Regions from separate parts of the Micromonospora sp. R311 genome, predicted to be linked through region 2. Evidence: riboswitches for the same ligand, from Rfam matches in the RefSeq annotation. Region 2 holds a riboswitch; each other region holds the start of a gene.

Region 1 (4,240 bases), on a different contig from region 2:
TCAGCTACACCGTCCAGGCCCGCTGCCCGGTGGCGGAGGCGGCGGCGTTGCTCGCCGACCCGACCCGGCAGGCGGAGCTGCACCCGCTGATCGTCCGGGTCCGCCGGCTGCGGACCCGGCCCGGGGCCCGGGCCAGCTACGCGATCACCGATCGGCTGGCCGCCGGGCCGCTGCGATTCCCGGTCACCTACCGGGCGGACGTGCTGGTCGCCACCGCCGACGAGATCGTCACGATGGCGCGGCAGTGGCCGGCCACGACCGTGCGCAACCGCACCCGGTTGCGGGCCGAGCCGGACGGGGTCCGGATCGACGTGGAGATCACCCTGACCGCGCCGGCGCCGCTGTTCCGGTACGCCTTCGGCCAGGCCCGCTCCGCCCACCTCGGGCTGGCCGCCCGGTTGGGCGCGGTGCTCGACCGCGGCCCGGCCGACCCGCCGCCGGTCGGCTGAGCGGTGCAGCCGGGCCGCAACCGGGATCAGCGGGCCGCCGCCGCGGTCGGGCGGCGCGCGGCCGTGCGGGTGGCCCGCCGCAGCCGGCCCCACGGCTTGTACGTGGAGAGCACGGTCGCGACGATCAGCAGGCTGGTCGACACGGACGGGGCGACCACCAGGTCGATCCGTTCCCGCACCGGGAACGCCGCGCCGGCCTCCCCGGCGTGCCGCAGCGCCGGGGTGAGCACGAACAGCACCAGCCCGGTCATCACGGTGGTGAGCAGGAACTTGACCAGCACCCAGCGGTGCCGCAGCAGGCCCCACGGGGTGAGCAGGGCGCTGGCCACGCCGACCAGCCAGACGGCCACGCTCAGCGGGGCGAAGAGCACGGTGCCGACCAGCGCGGAGATCGGGTAGACGGCGGCCGGGTCGGCGCCGCGCAGCACGGCGACGCCGAGCGTCAGCAGGACCAGGTCGACGCCGAGCCAGCCGAGCGAGGTGACCAGGTGCAGGGTGAGCAGGGCCTTGCGGGCGGGAGGCGGAAGACGGCTCATACCCGACGATGCTGCCGCCGCGCCGGGCTCGGGTCGTCGGGCCGGCGACGACACCCGCGATACGTCCGGGGGCGTAGCCCGGGGCGTGCCGGCACCGCGTCCGGCGTACCCGGTGACCCGCCGTCGGGGCGGGTCACCGGTGCCGGGCGTCAGTACACCGACAGGTGCACGTGGTTGGTGTGGTCGCTGGACGGGTCGCCGCCCGCCCCGCTGTAGGACTTCCACCCGCTGCTGGGCAGCCAGATCTGCCGGTACCAGATCACGTAGAGCACGGCGAGCCGGTCGGAGTTCCGGATGAAGAACGCGGCCAGGTTGTTGCCGTACGTCTTGTCCCCGCCGGTGGCATCCCCGCCGAAGCCGCTCTTCTGCGCCGCGAAGTCGCAGGCCCGGCCCTTCGGGTGCTCGCCCGAGCCGCCGGAGCGGTAGCAGGAGACGTACCGGGTGAAGCCGGCTGCCTTGGCCTGGTTGAGCGCGTGCAGGGTGCGCGGGGTGATGCAGCCGTTGGCCGGGGTCGGGTCGTTGACGCTGCACGACTCGGCCGGCCAGGAGCCGTCGGAGTTGCGCGGGGCCGGCTTGGCCGTCGCGGTGGAGGTGCCCCGGTTGGAGGTGTCCCCGCCGGAGGCCTTCGCGTTGGCCACGGTCAGCGCCCGCTCGGCCTGCTCCTTGCGCTTGGCCATCAGGGTGACCTGCTTGCGCTGCTCGCGGATCTCGCCGTCCAGGGCGAGCTTGGTCCGGTTGGCCTCGTCACGGGTCTCCTGGAGGTCGCGCAGCACCCGGTCCTCGTTGGCCGCGACCGCGTCGAGCGCGGCGGCGCGGTCCATGAAGCCGTCCGGGGAGTTGCTGTTGAGCAGCGCGGACGCCACGCCGAGCCGCCCGGTGCGGTACGCCACACCGGCGATCTCGCCGACCTTGCTGCTGCGTTCGGTCAGCTCGCGCTCGGTGGCCTGGAGCTGGACGCCGAGTTGCTGTTGCCGCTTGACCGACTTGTCCAGCGCGGCCTTGGCGTCCAGGTAGCCCTTGCTGGCCGCCGCCAGCTGGGCGCGCAGGGCGGGGGTGCCGCCCTCCTCGTCCTGGCCGGGTGCGGCGGCGAGCAGGCCGGTGGCCGCCGGGGCGGCGCCGGCCGGTGCGGCGGGCGCGATGGCGCCGCCGAGCGCGAGGGTGATGACGATCAGTGCCGCCACCCGGGCGGCGGTGCGTCGTACAGGTGCCACTACTGGCATACACGTGTCCTTCCGTCAGCCGCCGACCGGGTTAGCTGACGGGTTCGGGACGGAAGATCCCTACCGCTGACGCGGATGCACCCCAGGAACATGGTTCCCCGGCTCGCCCCTGCGGGCGATTAGGCGGCGGCCACCGCCGGCACCGGTGCGTGCCGCCGGGCGGAGGCCGGAGCCGAGCCTACCGGTGCCCGTGTGACCAGTGCAGCGGAAGTGACTGACGGTGCGCACGTGGTCACCGAAAAATCGGGCATAGGGGAACAATACCCACGCAGATTTAAGGTTGTGCTCATTACCACTCAACCGACCCGCAGATCCCAGGGGACGCACCCGGCTCGATCTGCAACGTCGCGTGCTCGATCCGGAAGTCCTGCTGCAGCGCCGCGCGGGCGTCCGCGAGCACCCTGCCGACCTCCGCGCCGGGCGCCATGGTCAGGTGCGCCGAGGCCACCTCCATGCCGGAGGTCAGCGTCCAGACGTGCAGGTCGTGGACGCCGGCCACGCCGGGCACCGCGGCCAGCCGGTCGTGCACCGCGGTGACCTGGAGGTGCTCGGGCGCGGCCTGCACCAGGATGCGCAGCGCGGCCCGCCCCAGCCGCCAGGTGCGGGGCAGGATGAACAGGCCGATGGCGACGGCCACCAGCGGGTCGGCCCACCACCAGTCGGTCAGCGCGATCAGCAGCGCCGCCCCGATCACGCCGAGCGAGCCGAGCAGGTCGCCGAGCACCTCCAGGTACGCCCCCTGCAGGTTGATGCTCTCCCGGGCGCCGGAGCGGAGCAGCGCGAAGGCGGCCACGTTGGCGAGCAGGCCGAGGACGGCCACCGCCAGCATCGGGCCGGCCAGCACCTCCGGCGGGTGGCCGAACCGGCGGATCGCCTCTACCACCACGTAGACGGCGACGCCGGAGAGCAGCACGGCGTTGGCCAGCGCGGCCAGCACCTCGAGCCGGTAGAGCCCGAAGGTGCGCTGCGGGTCGCCGGCCGTGCGTCGGGAGGCGGTGATTGCGGCGAGGGCCATGCCGATGCCGAGCACGTCGGTGAACATGTGCCCGGCGTCGGAGAGCAGCGCCAGCGAGCCGGTGCGGAAGGCGGCCACCGCCTCCACCACCATCAGCGCGGTGAGCAGGCCGAACGCGGCCCAGAGCCGGCCCCGGTGGTGGTGGGCGGCGTGCACCGCCGACCCGTGCTGGTGGTCATGACCTGCCCCCACGCGAACACCCTCCGCCGCCCGTCCGGACCCGGTCAAATATATGCTCACATAGCTATGTATGCAACTGTTGGGCGGGCCGGCACGCCCCGCGGGCGGGCCGCCCCGGCCCTCAGCCGGTCGGGTCGATGGTGGTCAGCCGCTGGGTCGCCCGGGAGAGCGCCACGTAGAGCGTGCGTACCCCGGACCCCGGATCGGCCCGGACCTCGCTCGGCGCGACCAGCACCACCCCGTCGTACTCCATGCCCTTGGCCTCCAGGCTGGTCACCACCTGGAGCCGGGGAGCGCCCAGGCCACCCAGCCAGCCGGCGACCTCGGCCCGGCGCGGCACCGGCGTGATCACGCCGACGGTCCCCTCCACCTCGGCGAGCAGCGCGGAGGCCGCCTCCAGGACGGCGGTCTCCAGCTCCGCCGGCGGCACCACCAGCTCGACCGGGTCGACGCCGGTGGACCGGACCGCGGTGGGCAGCGGCAGGTCCGGGTAGAGCCGGCGGATCTCGGCCGCCGCCACCGCGAAGATCTCCGCCGAGTTGCGGTAGTTGGTGGTGAGCGTGAACTGGTGCCGCTTGCGCCGGCCGAGCGCCTGGTCCCGGGCCCGGGTCAGCTCCTCCGGGTCGCCGGTCCACGCGGTCTGCGCCGGGTCGCCGACCACCGTCCAGGACGCCAGCCGGCCGCGCCGGCCGATCATGCGCCACTGCATCGGCGAGACGTCCTGCGACTCGTCGACCACCACGTGGGCGTACTCCCGGTAGTCCTCCGGGCGCTGCCGGGTCGCCTCGCGGGCGGCCCGCTGCCGGTCGGCGAAGGTGCTCAGCTCGCGGACCCCGCCGG
Region 2 (4,240 bases):
GTGACCGTGGTGGCAGCCCGCGCCCGACCTCCGGCCGGGGTTGACCAGGTCGCTTACGTCGAAGGACGAGGTGAGGGGATGAGCCGTCCCGGTTCGCCCGGTGTGCAGCCGGGCTCGTCGCGCGAGTCGGCGGCGGCGGTGCCGAGCACGCCGGCACAGGCGCTCGCCGAGTTGTCCGCCGGCAACCGGAGGTTCGTCACCGGCGTCCCGCGCCATCCCAACCAGGACGCCGGGCACCGCGCCGCGGTCGCCGACGGGCAGCATCCCTTCGCGGTGATCGTGGGCTGCTCCGACTCCCGGCTGGCCGCCGAGATCATCTTCGACCGGGGCCTCGGCGACCTCTTCGTGGTCCGGACCGCCGGGCACACCACCGGCCCCGAGGTGCTCGGCAGCGTCGAGTACGCGGTGACCGTCCTCGGCACGCCGCTGGTGGTGGTGCTCGGGCACGACTCGTGCGGCGCGGTGCAGGCGGCGAAGGCGGCGGTGGAGACGAACGCGCCGCCGGCCGGTCACCTGCGGGCGGTGGTGGACGCCGTCATGCCCAGCCTGCGCCGGGCCGAGGCCGAGGGCGTGGCCGACGTCGACGGGATCGTGGACATCCACATCGCGTGCACCGTCGAGGCGATGCTGGACAGCTCGCCCGTGCTGGCTGCAGAGGTGGCCGCCGGGCGCTGCGCGGTGGTCGGGATGTCGTACCGGCTGGCCGCCGGCGAGGTGCGGACGGTGGCCGCGGTGCCCGGCGACCTGGCCGACCCCGTGGTGGACCCGGCCGCGGCCGTCGCCTGACCGCCACCCCCGCGACCGTCGCCTGACCGCCACCCCCGCGACCGTCGCCTGACCGCCACCCCCGCGACCGTCGCCTGACCGCCACCCCCGCGACCGTCGCCTGACCGCCACCCCCGCGACCGTCGCCTGACCGCCACCCCCGCGACCGTCGCCTGACCGCCACTGCGGCGGCACCGCCGAAGACGGCGCGAGGGCCGTCCCGCCCGGGGAACGGCCCTCGTGTCGCGCCGGCGCGGATGTCGCTACAGCAGCGAGACGTGGACGTGGTCGGTGTGGTTCGACGGCCCGCTGTACGACTTCCAGCCGGTCGCCGGGAACCAGATCTGCCGGTTCCAGATCACGTAGTAGATGCCCAGCCGGTCCGCGTTGCGGATCAGGAACGCGGCGAGGTTGTTGCCGTACATCCGGGTGTCCTTGTTGTGCCAGGGGGCGAAGCCGCTGCGCTGCAACGACCAGTCGCAGGCCCGGCCCTTGGGGTGCTCCCAGGGCCCACCGGGGCGGTAGCAGCCGACAAACCGGTTGAAGCCGGCCCGCTTGACCTCCTTGTACATGTGCAGCGTCCGCGGCGTGATGCAGCCGGAGGTGGTCGGGTCGTTCTCGCTACAGGACTCGGCCTTCCAGTCGCCGTCGGCGGTGCGGCCGGGGGCGACCCGGGCGACCGGCGAGGTGGCCGACACCAGGCCGCCGGTGAAGCCCAGCCCGCCGACCAGCGCCAGCGCCTTCTCCGCGTCCCGCTTGTTCTTGGCCATCAGGTTGGTCTGCTTCTGCTGCTCGCGGATCTCGGCTTCGAGCGCCAACTTCGCCTGCTCGGCGCGGTTCTTGACGGCGTTGATCTTGGCGAGCCGCTTGGCATTGACCATGTTCAGCTCGTCCAGGGCGGTGGCCCGCTCGACGAACGAGTCGGGGCTGTCGGCCTCCAGCAGCATGGCCACGGCGCCGATCCGACCTGTCCGGTACGACTGGGCGGCGATCTGGCTGACCTGCGGGGCGAGCGCGTTCAGCTCGGCCTCCGCCCGGTTGACCTCCAGCGCGAGTTCCAGTTGACGCTTCTTGGACTTCGCCAGCCGGGACTTCGCCTGCGAGTAGTTCCGGTTGGTCGACTCGATGACGTCCGTGATCAGCTTCGAGTCGTCGTCCTCGTGCCCTGAGGGGGTGGGGGGCTTGGGTGCGGCCGAGGCCGGGAGCGGCCCGGCGAGCACGGCCAGGGCCGCGAACACGGCCACCACAGGAGTCACCCAGCGGCGTAGGGGTGCCGTCACAGTGTTCCCTTCCGTCGACCGCCGACCGGGTTAGCTGACGGGTTCGGGGCGGAAGTGGCCCCTACCGCTGTCGCGGACTCACCCCACGTACCTGGGTCCCCGGCTCGCCTCGCGGCGATTGGGCGGCGGCACCGCAGGCGCCGCTGCGCGCCTTCGGCGGTGACCGGCAGCGAGGTTACCCGAGAGTCCACCGGTGGATCTACGTCCCGAAGCCGACTAAATGCGTTATTTCGTAATGGCGGAGGGTGACAGGTGATGCGTTTATCAAGCTCACCGGTCTGGACGGTCACGCTGCGGAGTCTCACCATGCGGTGTCCGTGCTCCTGTCCGGATCGGGCCACCCGGTGGGGGTGGCGGAGGAGGTGTTTCCGGCGCGCGGCGCGGCGAGCGCCCGCAGCGCGTCGGCCCGGTCCGTGGCCGGCCGGGAAACCGGAGGGGTGCCCGACGGCTCGCCGTCGCCGTCGCCGTCCTCGTCGCCGGCGGGGCGCTTGGCGCGGCCGGCCGTGGTCACCAGCGCGGCGAGCGCGGTGGTCAGCGGCACGGCGGCGATCAACCCGAGCGTGGCGACGGCGCTGCGGACGATCTCCTGGGCCAGGAACTCGCTGGTCAGGATCTGGGTCACCGACCGGGAGTCCGCGGTGAGCAGGAGCAGCAGCGGCAACGAGGCGCCGGCGTACGCCAGCACGATGGTGTTGACCGTCGAGGCGATGTGCGCCCGGCCGACCCGGGTCGCCGCGCGGTAGAGCTGGAGCCGGGACAGGCCGGGGTTGGCGTGCGCCAGTTCGGTGACCGTCGCCGCCTGGGTCACCGTGACGTCGTCGAGCACGCCGAGCGAGCCGATGATGATCCCGGCCAGCAGCAGCCCGTGCAGGTCGACGTCGGCCTGGAACATCGACAGCGTGGTCGCGTCCTCGGAGCCGTACCCGGTGAGATGGGTGGCGGCGGTGGCGAGGGTGCCGAGCACTCCGGTGAGCACCAGGCTGCCGAGCGTGCCGAGCACCGCCACCGAGGTCTGCGCGGTCACCCCGTGCGTCAGGTACAGCACCACGAACATGATCAACGCGGCGCCGACGATCGCCACCAGCAGGGGCGACCGGCCGGAGCTGATCCCGGGCAGCACGAAGGCGAGCAGGATGGCGAAGCTGGCCGCCAGGCCGGCCAGCGCGGCGAGCCCGCGCCACCGGCCGAACGCGACGATGGCGGCGGCGAAGAGCACGACCAGCCAGACCAGCGGCTTGCCCCGCTGGTGCTCGGCGATGTTGTAGCTGCTCGCGGTCGGGTCGGCCGGGTCGGTCAGCTCGACCAGGATAATCTCGTCACCCACCGCGACAGTCGGGGCTCCGGGCCCGGTCGGCACCGGCGTCTGCACCTCCCGGCCGGCGTCCGGGCCGTCGGCCACCTTGACGGTGACCGTGCCGCACGGGCCCGCCGCCGGATCGGGCGCCTCCGGTGCCGGCGGGCAGGCCTCGGTCACCACCCGGGTGACGGTGCCGTGGTGGCGGGGCGGGTCGGTGCCCTGGTCGGCCCCGGGGGTGTCGCGGGGCCAGAGCAGCAGGGCGGCGACCACGGTGGCGAGGACGAGCGGGACCACGGCCGCGACGAGGATCCGCCGCACCCGGGGCGGGGCGGACGGAGCGGGACGGGTGTGGTCGGCGCCCATTGAGTGTCTCCCAACGAATCCGGGGCAGGGTACGTGTCGGCGGGCCGGTCGGTTCAGTGGCGCCGGCGGGCCGGCCCGGATCGCGGGCGGGTTCGCCCGAGGGTGGCGACGCGACCACGTACCGTCGACCCGCTGGCCGGCCGTCCACGGGCCGCCGGCGGCGCCGGTGCCCGGTGGGCGCGGGACGAATGGTGCGAGATCCGGAGGGCCATCGTGCCGAATCGTAACCATCCCGGTATCCGGACGCAGGTCGCGTGGGCTGGTGTCGGGCACCTCACCCGGCGGTTGGCCCGCGCGGGCGTCTCCGTTCGGGGATGTTGGAGGCATGGCTGAGCACACCCCGTCCCGCCGGGAAGGCGCGGCGCACGGCGAGCACGATGGGCACGGCGGGCACGGCGGGAACGGCGGGCACGACAAGCACGCCGGGCACGACCCGGAGATGTTCCGCCGCCGGTTCTGGCTCTGCCTGCTGCTCACCCTGCCGGTGGTGGCGACCAGCCACATGGTGATGGACTGGTTCGGTTACTCGCTGGAG
Region 3 (4,240 bases), on a different contig from region 2:
GTACCAGTTCACCGCTGGCCAGGCGAGCCGGATGCTGACCGCGTGGAACGCGTACCGCGCGGCCTGATCTGACGTACCACCCACCGGTGCCGGCTCCGAACGACGGAGCCGGCACCGGTGTCTTCGTGGCTCAGGCGGCCTCGCGGTGGGCGTCGTGGGCGGGCCGGCGCGCGCGCGACGCGGGCTCGGCGTCCCGGGCGTCGGGCACCGCCGGGTCGAGCCAGACCTGGACGGCGGGCCGGCCGTGCCCGTTGCCGGGGCCGCCCACGGCGCCCGGGTCGCGGCGGGCGAGCATGGCCACGTCGACGGTGAACTCGAACAGCCGCCAGTCGACGTGCGTGGCGGCCCGGAAGCTGCGGGCCAACCGGGCGACCCGGGCCGGGTCGGTGACCGGCCGGGCGTGCCCGGCGACGTAGGCCTCGTCGTCGCTCTCCTCGGGCGGGAAGGAGTGCAGCGCGTAGCGCCCGTCGCGCTCCAGGTCGCGTCGTTTGGGTGAGTCGACCACGAAGCAGAACAGGCCCTCGTCGGTGATCACCGGGGAGACCGGGTGCACCCGGGGCCCGCCGTCGGCGCGGACCGTGGCCAGGTAGCCGAAGCCCGGCCCGTACTGCTGCATGAGAAGGCGGATCCCGTCGGCGAGTCGGGGCTCGTCAGCGGCGAATTCGGACCAGGAAGCCATGCGGACATTCTATCGAACACGTGTACGAACACCTAGTCCGACACGCAGGTCACCCGGGACGCTTCGCTATGGTGTTCCGATGCTGCTCTCCGACCGCGACCTGGTCACCGAGATCAAGGCGGGCACCCTCGCGCTGGAGCCGTTCGAGCCCACGCTGGTGCAGCCGTCCAGCATCGACGTACGCCTGGACAAGCTGTTCCGCGTCTTCAACAACCACCTCTACACGCACATCGACCCGGCCCGGCAGCAGGACGAGCTGACCTCGGTGGTCGAGGTGCCCGACGGCGAGCCGTTCGTGCTGCACCCGGGCGAGTTCGTGCTCGCCTCGACGCTCGAGGTGATCTCGCTCGGCGACCAGCTCGCCGGGCGGCTGGAGGGCAAGTCCAGCCTGGGCCGGCTCGGCCTGCTCACCCACTCCACCGCCGGCTTCATCGACCCCGGCTTCTCCGGCCACGTCACGCTGGAGCTGTCCAACGTGGCCAACCTGCCGATCACCCTCTGGCCGGGCATGAAGATCGGCCAGCTCTGCATCTTCCGGCTCTCGTCGCCGGCCGAGCACCCGTACGGCTCGGCCGTCTACGGCTCCCGCTACCAGGGGCAGCGCGGCCCGACGCCGAGCCGCTCCTGGCAGCAGTGGCGCACCTGGCCGACCCGCTGACCCGCGCGCAAAGGGGCCCGCTCCGGCGTCGGAGCGGGCCCCTTTCCGTGGTACGCGGTCGTCAGTCCGGCCGGCCGAAGCTGTGGATCGGGCCGTCGTCGAGGCGCTTCATCTTGATCGGCACCCCGGCGCGGGAGGCGTGCACCACCCAGCCCCCGCCGACGTACATCCCGACGTGGTGCAGGTCGGCGTAGTAGAAGACCAGGTCACCCGGGCGCAGCTCGCTCCGGCTGACCGTGGCGGTGACACCGCGCTGCTGCGCGGCGTTGTGCGGCAGCGAGACCCCGGCCTTCGCCCAGGCGGCCAGCATCAGCCCGGAGCAGTCGTACGAGTTCGGGCCCTCGGCGCCCCAGACGTAGGGCTTGCCGATCTGGGCGCAGGCGAACTTGACCGCCACCCCGGCCGCGCCGCCCGGGTAGCCGGCCGGGCACGGCGCGGGGCGCAGCGGTCCGCCGCCGCCGTTGCCGTACACCCGCAGCCGCAGCTTCTGCAGCCGGTCGATCTCGGCGTTGATCTCCTTCTTCTTCGCCGCCAGCTGGGCCTCGGCCCGGGCGAGCTGGGCGATCATCTCGTCCAGCGGCGCCTTCTTGGCGGCCAGCTGGTCGCGCAGGTCGGCGACCTGCCGCACGTCCCGCTGCTGGCGCTCGGCGAACCGGTCGAGCAGTTCGAGCTGCCCGACCACCTCGCCCGGCGAGCTGCTGCCCAGCACGGCGTTGATGGTGAGCACGTTCTCGCCCTTGTAGGCGCGGACGGCCAGCGCGCTGACCTTCTGCATCGCCGCGTCGACCTGTGCCTGGAGGGGTTTGATCTGGGCGGCCAGGGCGTCGGCCTGCTTCCGCTTGGCGGCCAGGTCCTGGCGGGTGGCGTTGTGCCGTTCGATGATCGGTTCGAGCTTGTTCCAGTCCTCGTCGATCTGGCGCTCGATCTCGGCGACGGTGGGTTCGGCGTGGGCCGCCGTGGCGCCGCCGGTCAGGACGACGGCGAAGCCGACCAGGGCGGCGAGTGCGGTGGTGAAGCGGGACCAGCGTGGGCGCGGCGCAGCCGTCGTCGGGTCGGCGGACGCCGACCGTGCCGACGGTGGCCGCGGGGCATGGTGTGCCACCGGGCTCCGTACTCCTTCTTCCTGTACCGCCTACCGGGTTAGCTGACGGGTTCGGGCGGGAAGGGGTCGCCCTACCGCAGTGACTGCGGATTCACCCCGGGTTACCTGGTTCCCCGGTTCGCTCGCGAGCGATTCGGCGGTGCCGGACCGTTACCGCCCGGGTTGGACGGAGCTGTTGTCGGGCCGACGAATGACCAGAGTAGAGACGCTCGTTATCAATCCGCAACCCGTGTCGCCGTGACACTCCGTACCTGGCGGGATCGACGACCCTCGTGGGGACGGCTCGAAGGTTTTCTTCCTCTGAGGTTGATATATGGAAAGGTATTGACGGCGGACGGGCGCCGGGGTGAAGGTGGCCGCATCGTCCACCCGTCTGACCAGGGGGTCCGATGCACCTGTCCACGAGATCGAGGAGCAGGCGTGCCCTGCTCGCCGCCGCCGCGGCCCTCGCCATGGCGGTCACCCCGTTCACCGCCAGCGGTCCCGCCACCGCCGACTCGATCGACCGGCAACAGCAGTACGCCGCCGCGGCCGCCGAGTTCGGCGTGCCGGAGAGCGTCCTGCTCGCCGTCTCCTACCTCGAGTCCCGCTGGGACACCCATCCCGGCACCCCGAGCACCAGTGGCGGCTACGGCCCGATGCACCTCACCGACGCCGCCCACGTCACCTCGCTCCCCGGTGGCAGCCACATCGACGAGGGCGAGGACCCGCGCGGTGACGAGTCACGGCCGTTGGCCGTCGCCGCGCCGGCCACGGCCGAACCGGCGCCGGCCGCTCCCGGCGACGCCGCGCTGCAGACCCTCCAGGCGGCCGCCGCGCTCACCGGCGCCAGCGCGGAGGCGCTGCGGTCCGACCCGACCGCCAACATCCGCGGCGGGGCGGCGCTGCTCGCCGCGTACCAGCGGGAGCTCGGCGGCCCGGTCGGCGCGGCCAGCGACCCGGCGGCCTGGTACGGCGCGGTGGCCCGCTACTCCGGCGCCGGCGCCGAGGACACCGCGGCCGCCTTCGCCGACGAGGTGTACGGCCAACTCCGCGAGGGCGCGAGCCGGACGACCGACGACGGGCACCGGGTGACCCTGCCGGCCCGGGCGGTCAGCCCCGACGAGTCGGCCCTGCACCGGCTCGGGCTGCGGCGCGCCGAGCGGCCCGACGGGCTGGAGTGCCCGATCGGCATCGGCTGCGAGTGGATCCCGGCTCCGTACCAGAAGTACGGCCCCCGGCCCGGCGACTACGGCAACTACGACCTGGGCAACCGCCCGGCCCAGCAGAAGCTCGAGTACATCGTCATCCACGACACCGAGGGCTACTTCTGGCCCAGCGTCAACCTGGTCAAGGACCCGAAGCGGGTGGGCTGGCACTACACGCTGCGCTCGGTGGACGGCCATATCGCCCAGCACATCAAGACCAAGGACGTCGGCTGGCACGCCGGCAACTGGTACGTCAACGCCAAGTCCATCGGCCTGGAGCACGAGGGCTTCGCCGGCCACGGCACCTGGTACACCGAGGCGATGTACCGCACCTCGGCCAAGCTGGTCCGGCACCTGGCGCTGCGGTTCAACATCCCGCTGGACCGACAGCACATCATCGGCCACGACAACGTCCCCGGCACGGTGGCGGCGAACGTCGCCGGGATGCACTGGGACCCGGGACCGTACTGGGACTGGTCGCACTACTTCGACCTGCTGAAGGCGCCGTTCCGGTCCACCGGCACCCCGCGGACCGGCCTGGTGACCATCGACCCCGAGTTCGCCGGCAACCAGCCGGCGTTCACCGGGTGCTCGCGGCAGCCGCCGGGGGTGCC

Evidence for each region. A riboswitch is a leader RNA that binds a small molecule or an ion and turns the genes downstream of it on or off. The one in region 2 is predicted to bind cyclic di-AMP.
Region 1: linked by a shared signal. The riboswitch ahead of AC1WTP_RS20780 (coiled-coil domain-containing protein) and the one ahead of AC1WTP_RS23860 (coiled-coil domain-containing protein) in region 2 are both predicted to bind cyclic di-AMP.
Region 3: linked by a shared signal. The riboswitch ahead of AC1WTP_RS03725 (C40 family peptidase) and the one ahead of AC1WTP_RS23860 (coiled-coil domain-containing protein) in region 2 are both predicted to bind cyclic di-AMP.

Annotation. Positions count from the first base shown of each region.
Region 1 is NZ_JBSWCE010000024.1:24,975-29,214, reverse strand. It holds gene AC1WTP_RS20790 (SRPBCC family protein) at 1-449, shown strand, start outside; gene AC1WTP_RS20785 (hypothetical protein) at 476-985, opposite strand; gene AC1WTP_RS20780 (coiled-coil domain-containing protein) at 1,135-2,196, opposite strand; cyclic di-AMP (ydaO/yuaA leader) riboswitch at 2,210-2,341, opposite strand; gene AC1WTP_RS20775 (cation diffusion facilitator family transporter) at 2,495-3,412, opposite strand; gene AC1WTP_RS20770 (HelD family protein) at 3,522-4,240, opposite strand, start outside.
Region 2 is NZ_JBSWCE010000029.1:73,389-77,628, forward strand. It holds gene AC1WTP_RS23855 (carbonic anhydrase) at 79-786, shown strand; gene AC1WTP_RS23860 (coiled-coil domain-containing protein) at 1,029-2,045, opposite strand; cyclic di-AMP (ydaO/yuaA leader) riboswitch at 2,050-2,180, opposite strand; gene AC1WTP_RS23865 (YibE/F family protein) at 2,347-3,705, opposite strand; gene AC1WTP_RS23870 (heavy metal translocating P-type ATPase) at 4,031-4,240, shown strand, end outside.
Region 3 is NZ_JBSWCE010000003.1:187,037-191,276, forward strand. It holds gene AC1WTP_RS03710 (zinc metalloprotease) at 1-67, shown strand, start outside; gene AC1WTP_RS03715 (pyridoxamine 5'-phosphate oxidase family protein) at 131-679, opposite strand; gene dcd (dCTP deaminase) at 759-1,337, shown strand; gene AC1WTP_RS03725 (C40 family peptidase) at 1,399-2,439, opposite strand; cyclic di-AMP (ydaO/yuaA leader) riboswitch at 2,452-2,588, opposite strand; gene AC1WTP_RS03730 (N-acetylmuramoyl-L-alanine amidase) at 2,829-4,240, shown strand, end outside.